Marinagarivorans cellulosilyticus: one gene and its partner. The protein of the gene in region 1 interacts with the protein of each later gene in a pairwise test. Links are inferred from orthologs where the notes say so. Each region holds a gene or a part of one and is shown on either strand. Other genes may lie near its edges. The genes, in order: dnaQ and dnaE.

What was found.
Region 2: the proteins of dnaQ (region 1) and dnaE interact in binary tests that used the Escherichia coli proteins (3 or more experiments, as listed by UniProt). The link is inferred for Marinagarivorans cellulosilyticus from one-to-one orthologs.

Annotation. Positions count from the first base shown.
Region 1 is NZ_AP023086.1:3,178,184-3,181,348, forward strand. What follows is about bases 19-2,864. They hold dnaQ (DNA polymerase III subunit epsilon), read left to right. Parts: upstream 19-994; coding sequence 995-1,735; downstream 1,736-2,864. Other genes in these bases: MARGE09_RS12735 (methyltransferase domain-containing protein), read left to right, coding at 19-497; rnhA (ribonuclease HI), read left to right, coding at 561-995; nhaB (sodium/proton antiporter NhaB), read right to left, coding at 1,760-2,864. Outside these bases: more of MARGE09_RS12735, read left to right, coding at 1-18; more of nhaB, read right to left, coding at 2,865-3,165. UniProt on the Escherichia coli protein: DNA polymerase III is a complex, multichain enzyme responsible for most of the replicative synthesis in bacteria. The epsilon subunit contain the editing function and is a proofreading 3'-5' exonuclease.
Region 2 is NZ_AP023086.1:2,564,335-2,568,707, reverse strand. Bases 203-4,256 are described here. They hold dnaE (DNA polymerase III subunit alpha), read right to left. Parts: upstream 3,901-4,256; coding sequence 403-3,900; downstream 203-402. Also shown: MARGE09_RS10400 (endo-1,4-beta-xylanase), read right to left, coding at 1-189; MARGE09_RS10390 (hypothetical protein), read left to right, coding at 4,276-4,373. UniProt on the Escherichia coli protein: DNA polymerase III is a complex, multichain enzyme responsible for most of the replicative synthesis in bacteria. This DNA polymerase also exhibits 3' to 5' exonuclease activity. The alpha chain is the DNA polymerase catalytic subunit.

The DNA of each region.
Region 1 (3,165 bases):
ACCCGCACCAGCTACTGAGTGAAGTAAGTCGAGTCACTATTGCTCATGGCCATATAGTCATTGTGGGCTTTGACCCTGTCAGTTTAACGGGGGCAATAAAGCCTTTTGCTCAGCTTGCTAACATTAGCCCATTCTGGCTTCGCCATAGCTTGGCAAGCCACCGGATTACCGACTGGTTAAAGCTGTTAGGGTTTGAGGCGAAAGAAACCTATCTGGGGCACAGTCTAACGCCGTTGATGTCTGCTAGAGAAAGCAAAATTGGGGCTAGCTTATACCGTAATACCCAGCTGCCTTTTGGGCACTTTTACTGTATTGTCGCGCGTAAAACAGTGGCTAGCATTCGGCCTATTAAGCCAGCTTGGGATACGCAAATCCTCAATGGTGTGAAAGGGGTTAAAATAGCGCCGCGGCCCATTACTGCAAAAGGTGCTGCCCGCCTGAGCTTGATTCGAGACATTGCAAACAAACAAGCAGCCGATACGCCTAGAGACTCATAATGGGCGGGTCGCGCGGGTTGGGCTTTGCAGGTTTTCTATAAATAATATTCTAAGAAGTGACTTTTGAAAAAAATTGAAATGTATACAGACGGTGCCTGCAAGGGGAACCCAGGCCCCGGTGGCTGGGGAGCAGTGTTGCGCTTTGGCGAGCATGAAAAGCACCTGCACGGTGGCCAAAAAAACACGACCAATAATCAAATGGAGCTAATGGCTGCGATTGAAGGCTTGAAAGCTTTAAGTGAGCCTTGCGAAGTTAAATTGACGACCGATTCGCAATATGTTCGCAAAGGTATTACTGAGTGGCTAAAAAACTGGAAGAAAAACGGCTGGAAAACGGCAGCCAAAAAGCCTGTAAAAAATGCTGAGTTATGGCAAGCATTGGACGAGCAGTGCGCTCGTCATAGTGTCAGCTGGTTTTGGGTTAAAGGCCACAGTGGTCACCCAGAAAACGAGCTCGCCGACCGGCTAGCGAATCGCGGCGTTGAGGAGTTGCGTTAATGTCTCGCCAGGTAGTATTAGATACAGAAACAACAGGCTTGGAGCCCAAGCAGGGGCACCGGATTATTGAAATAGGTTGTGTGGAACTGGTTAATCGGCGGTTAACCGGGCGGCACTATCATCAATACATTAATCCCGAGCGGGAAATTGATGAAGGTGCAATGGCGGTGCACGGCATCACTAACGAGTTTGTTGCGACCAAACCTGTTTTTGCGGCAGTAGTCGATGAGTTTCGCGAGTTTATCGCTGGAGCAGAGTTGGTTATCCATAATGCGCCGTTCGATGTTGGCTTTATGGATCACGAATTTGCTTTGCTTAATAGAGGGCTTGGCAAAACTGCTGATTTTTGCAGTATTTTAGACACGCTAGCGATGGCGCGTTACAAGCATCCAGGGCAAAAAAATAACTTGGATGCACTATGTAAGCGTTACGGAGTTGATAACTCGCAGCGGGATTTGCACGGCGCATTATTGGATGCAGAGATATTAGCCGACGTTTACCTGTTAATGACGGGCGGCCAGCGGGCCCTTGCATTAAGTGCGGATGAAGGCGAGGACGATAACGACAGTGGTAGTAATAATGTCGAGACCATCAAGCGACTCGATATGAGCCGCATCGCGTTGCCCGTGATTCGTGCTGATGCTACTGAACTCGAGGCGCATCAAAAAAAGCTCGAGGCGATTCAAAAAGCCTCTGGTGAGCAGTGCATTTGGTTGCGAAATGAAGGGCAGGAGCTTTAGGTCTGCCCATTAAATTCGAGTGATTTAACCGCTAACCAGTAAGGTGACGCAAGATACCCCAACAACACTTAGCACGACGGTATAGGGCAGCGCCATTAAGACCATACGGCCGTAGGACAACCTAATAAGCGGGGCAAGTGCCGACGTTAGCAAGAATAGAAATGCCGCTTGGCCGTTGGGGGTGGCAACGCTGGGTAGGTTGGTACCGGTGTTGATGGCTATCGCTAAATGCTCGAAGTGATCTCGGCTAATTTCCCCTGCTTCTAGTGCTTCTTGCACCTCGTTGATGTACACCGTGGCGACGAAGACGTTATCGCTAATCATCGATAAGACCCCATTTGCAATAAATAGCATTGGCGCCTCTGCGCTGTCTTCTAGTGCAAGTACTGCGTGGGTAATGGGGGAAAATAAATGTTGCTCATGGATAACAGCAACAACGGCAAAAAATACGACTAGCAGGGATGTAAAGGGCAGGGCCTCCTCAAAAGCATGGCCAATTTGATGCTCCTCTACAACGCCTGTAAAGGCGGTCAAAATGACAATAATCATCAATCCGATTAAGCCAACCTCAGCTAAATGGAGTGCTAAGCCTACAACCAAAATCAGGGCGCCAATGGCTTGAATGATAAGTTTTGCCGTATCGATATTGGTGCGTTGCGCATCTTGTTTTTTGGCAAAATCATTAAGAATGGTTCGCACACTGTCAGGGAGCTCGGCGCCGTAGCCAAAAGCTTTTGTTTTTTCTAGTATTAAGCATGTCATGACACCGGCAATTGCTGATGGAATGGAAACAGGCGCCATTCTGAGGAAAAACTCGGCAAAGTCCCAGCCGGCTTTTTCGGCGATGAGCAAATTTTGTGGCTCGCCGACCAAAGTGCAAACACCACCTAAAGCGGTGCCGACAGCGCCGTGCATAATTAAGCTTCTTAAAAAGGCCCTAAACTGATCAAGATCTGAACGGTGTAACTCCACAACACTATTATCGTCAGAGTGGTCGTGATCGGCCGCTTGGTTATTCAAACCCGAGGCCGCGCGGTGATAAACCGCATAAAAGCCGACAGCGACACTGATGAGTACAGCCGTTACAGTTAAAGCATCTAAAAATGCCGATAGTATGGCGGCCATAATAGAAAATATGGCCGACAACAGCATTTTTGAGCGGACGCCGAGCAGGATTTTGGTGAACGTAAAGAGCAGCAAATCCTTCATGAAGTAGATGCCAGCAACCATAAACATCAACAGTAAGATGACGGGGAAGTTGGAAACGACTTCGTGATATACCGATTCTGCGCTGGTAAGCCCGAGTATAACGGCCTCTATAGCGAGTAGCCCTCCGGGCTGCAGTGGGTAGCATTTAAGCGCCATCGCAAGAGTGAAAATAAATTCTATAATTAAAACCCAGCCGGCAATAAAAGGGTCTATTGCGACGA
Region 2 (4,373 bases), 610 kb from region 1 along the record:
CGTTACAATAGCGCGGCGAACGGCGCTATTTAAGGTATCACGCGCTTTACCTTCGATATTCACCGCAATACCAATAGGCATATCGGCTAAATCGGCCAGGCCTTTTTCTGCTGGTGTTTTCGATTCGCTCGAAGAGAACGCTGAGCAACCGGCTAGTAACGCCGATAGCAGGCATATTTGAGACTTCATAAAAGCAACCGTTGGTTATACCAATGTACGAGGTAAAAAATTCACAAGCCAATACGCAACAAAATATCAGCCACCCCATTGATTGTAGTCACGATTTAAGAGTTGAAGCGTTGATAATGGGTAGAATATTCACGCGAACAAGTGATTGCGACATGATGAATACCCCAATGCGGTGCGCAGGAGCGATCGCACACCGCAATAAGCTGCTCAAAATTAACGGTAAACAACCTCTACCGCTTGTGAGCCAAAGCTGCTGCGCAAGCTTTGCAGTAAATCATCGGCGGCACGTACTCGCCACTCTTGGCCTAGTGCCAACTGTGCGGTGGCATAATCGGTATTCAAACTCACCATAACGGGGCACTGGCCACCCGAGAAGGCCGTTAAACTTTGCTTTAGTTGCTTCACGGTATCTACCGATAATTCATTGTTATCTAGGCGTAAACGTAAGCCTGCCACCCTTGCCTCGCGCGCTTGATCAAAGCCTTTAATGGTATCGGCACGCATTTTAAGGCCACCACTGTAATCATCGTTACTGACCTGCCCTTCAACAACCAGCAGAGCATCTTTCACAATAATTTCACGGTGATCATTATAGGTGTCGGCAAAGATAGCTAAATCAATTCGGCCGGTCCGATCATCAAGGGTAATAAAGGCCATGGTATCGCCGCGCTTGGTCTTCATTACCCGAAACGCCACCACCATGCCCGCAATCGTTTGTTTATTTTTATCGGGTACTAAACTAGAAATACGCGACGACACTAAGTGCTTTAGCTCTGCGTCATATTCATCAATAGGGTGCCCGGTTAAATACAGGCCCAAGGTTTCTTTTTCGCCATTTAAGCGCTCTTTAATTGACTGGCGCCTTATGTGGCGAAAATCTTGGTATACATCAGCGCGATTATCGGATTCGGGCACCACAGAACCAAACAAGTCGACCATACCTGCACTGGCGTTTTTGGCGCTTTGCTCGGCGGTTTTAACGGCTTCGGCAATGGCCGCCCACAATACTGCGCGGTCGTAATCGTAATCTACACCGGGGCCAATATTATCCATAGCCCCAGAGCGCACCAACGCCTCCAAGGCGCGCTTATTTACTTTGCGTGCATCAACGCGATCACAAAAATCGAAGAGATCTTTAAACGGCCCAGCCTTTCTTGCCTCAATAATGGCTTCAACCGGTCCTTCACCTAAGCCTTTAATAGCCCCTAAGCCATAAATAATATTGTCGTCATCATCCACTGTAAAATGAAAGTCGCCATTATTAACATCTGGCGGCAACAGGTTAATTCCCATGTTGCGCACCTCTTCAATAAAGGTAACGACTTTGTCGGTTTTATCCATATCCGACGACATGGTCGCCGCCATAAATTGCGAGGGGTAATGCGCCTTTAACCAAGCAGTTTGATAACTGACTAAAGCGTAAGCCGCCGAGTGCGATTTGTTAAAACCATAACCGGCAAACTTTTCCACCAAGTCAAAAATTTTGATCGCAAGGTCTGGATCTATGCCGTTATCTTTGGCACCGTCTTGGAAGGTAGAACGCTGCTTAGCCATTTCTTCAGGCTTTTTCTTACCCATTGCACGGCGCAGCATATCGGCGCCACCGAGCGAATAACCCGCCAGCACCTGTGCAATTTGCATCACCTGTTCCTGATAAACAATTACGCCATAGGTAGGCTCAAGAATAGGCTTAAGGCTTTCGTGCTGGTATTTTGCATCTGGGTAAGCAACTGGCGCACGACCGTGCTTACGGTTAATGAAGTCATCAACCATGCCCGATTGCAAAGGCCCCGGCCGGAAAAGTGCAACCAAGGCAATAATTTCTTCGAGGTTTTCAGGCTGCAAGCGTTTGATAAGGTCTTTCATACCACGCGATTCCAGCTGGAATACGGCGGTGGTTTCGGCCCGCTTAAGTAGCTTAAAGGTGGGCTCGTCTTGAAGATCGATAGCACTGATATCTAATAGCGGTTCGCCTTTGGCGATTAACCGCTGGTCGATCATTTTTTTGGCCCAGTCGATGATTGTCAGCGTGCGCAAGCCCAAGAAGTCAAACTTCACAAGGCCGGCATCTTCCACATCGTTTTTATCGTATTGCGTCACCAGCCCTGCGCCAGTTTCATCGCAATATAACGGGGCAAAGTCCACCAGTTTTGTCGGTGCAATCACAACTCCACCGGCGTGTTTACCGACGTTTCGGGTAACGCCTTCGAGCTGCAAGGCCATATCCCAAATTTCTTGGGCTTCCTCGTCAATGGCTAAAAATTCTCGCAACGGCTCTTCTTGCTCAAACGCTTTGTTTAGCGTTGTACCAGGATCGGCAGGAATCATCTTCGAAAGCTTATCGGCAAGGCCATAAGACTTACCCTGCGCGCGCGCCACATCGCGCACCACAGCCTTTGCCGCCATGGTACCAAAGGTAATAATTTGGCTTACGGCATCGCGGCCATAGTTATCGGCTACGTAACCGATCACCTTGTCGCGGTTATCCATGCAAAAATCGACATCGAAATCCGGCATCGATACCCGCTCGGGGTTCAAAAATCGCTCAAAGAGCAAATCGTATTCGAGCGGATCAAGATCGGTAATATCTAACACATAGGCCACTAATGAGCCCGCACCCGAGCCACGGCCAGGCCCAACGGGGATATCGTGCTCTTTCGCCCAGCGAATAAAGTCCATTACGATAAGAAAGTAACCTGGGAACCCCATCTGAATAATAATATCCAGCTCGAAATTGAGACGCTCATCATAAGGAATACGCTTTTGCGGGAAGTCTGGCAAGCTAACATCCATTAGCTTGCTCAAGCGGTTATCCAGGCCTTTAACGCACAACTCTCTAAAGAACTCAGCTTCAGTCATGCCCTCTGGGATGGGGTATTCTGGCAAGAAGTATTTGCCCAATTGAATATCCAGCGTACAACGCTTGGCTATTTCGACTGTATTTTCGATGGCTTCTGGAATGTCGCTAAATAGCTCGACCATTTCTTCGGGGCTACGCAGATATTGCTGAGGGCAATAGCGTTTTTCTCTGCGTGGATCGTCCAGAGCCCGCCCTTCGCCAATACACACCCTCGCTTCGTGAACGTCGAACTGATCAGCCGTTAAAAAGCGCACATCATTTGTCGCCACTACCGGCACTTGTAACTCACCCGCTAACGCAACCGCCGCATGCAAATAGAACTCTTCGTTGGGGCGGCCTGTGCGTTGTAACTCTAAGTAGAACCGGTCAGGGAATGTTTTTTGCCACCAAGCACACATTTCACGCGCTTGGGCGGTGCGATCGGCCACCAAAGCCATGCCAACTTCGCCATCGCGCCCACCGGATAACGCGATAACATCGCCGCTGCACTCCTCTACCCACTCACGGCGTACGAGCGCTTGGCCACCATACTGGCCTTTTTGGTATGCCCGCGAGATCAGCTCTAAAATGTTTTTATAGCCTTGGTTATTCATCGCAAAAAGCGTAAATAGCGTGGGCGGCGTTTCGTCATCAATACGCAATAAAAAGTCGCAGCCACCCAAGGGCTTCACCCCTGCGCCCTGCGCCGCTTTATAAAATTTAACCAAACCGAAATAGTTGGTTAAATCACTAATGCCGCAGGCCGGCATGTTCATATCCACTACCGTTTTTATCAGCGGCTTAATGCGAACGATGCTATCAACCAAAGAAAATTCAGTGCGTACTCGAAGGTGAACAAAAGGGGCTGTCATAGATGTGCATATATACAATTACTGTGGCTTGGCATTGTAACGGCATAAACCCGCAAGCGACATAAAAGAAGCCAGCCTTGGCACGATCAAGTTATAGGCCGCGAGTACTGGGGTAATGTATTAACTACAAGAGCATCAACAGAAAAGCGGTAGCACAAAATATTAAACAATCAAGTTTTTTGCGATTAGAGGTGGATTTAATACCAAACAAGTGGAACAATCGGTCTTAATGGCACGAAAAACAACCAGCGAGTGCAGCGCCGCAAGCTGAGTACGCTCTTGGTAAGAGTCGTTACACCTGTTTACTTGCCGATTAAGCAAAGGATTGTTGATGCCCCAGCCTTGTGCTCACAACAATCTATGGCCCATACAACTATGCAATTCACCAAACCCATGATCGAGCTAGTCTATGAGATTCGCAGACTAGTACCATCAGACATGAAGCCCGCCATAAAGCTTGCCAACCCTGAGCT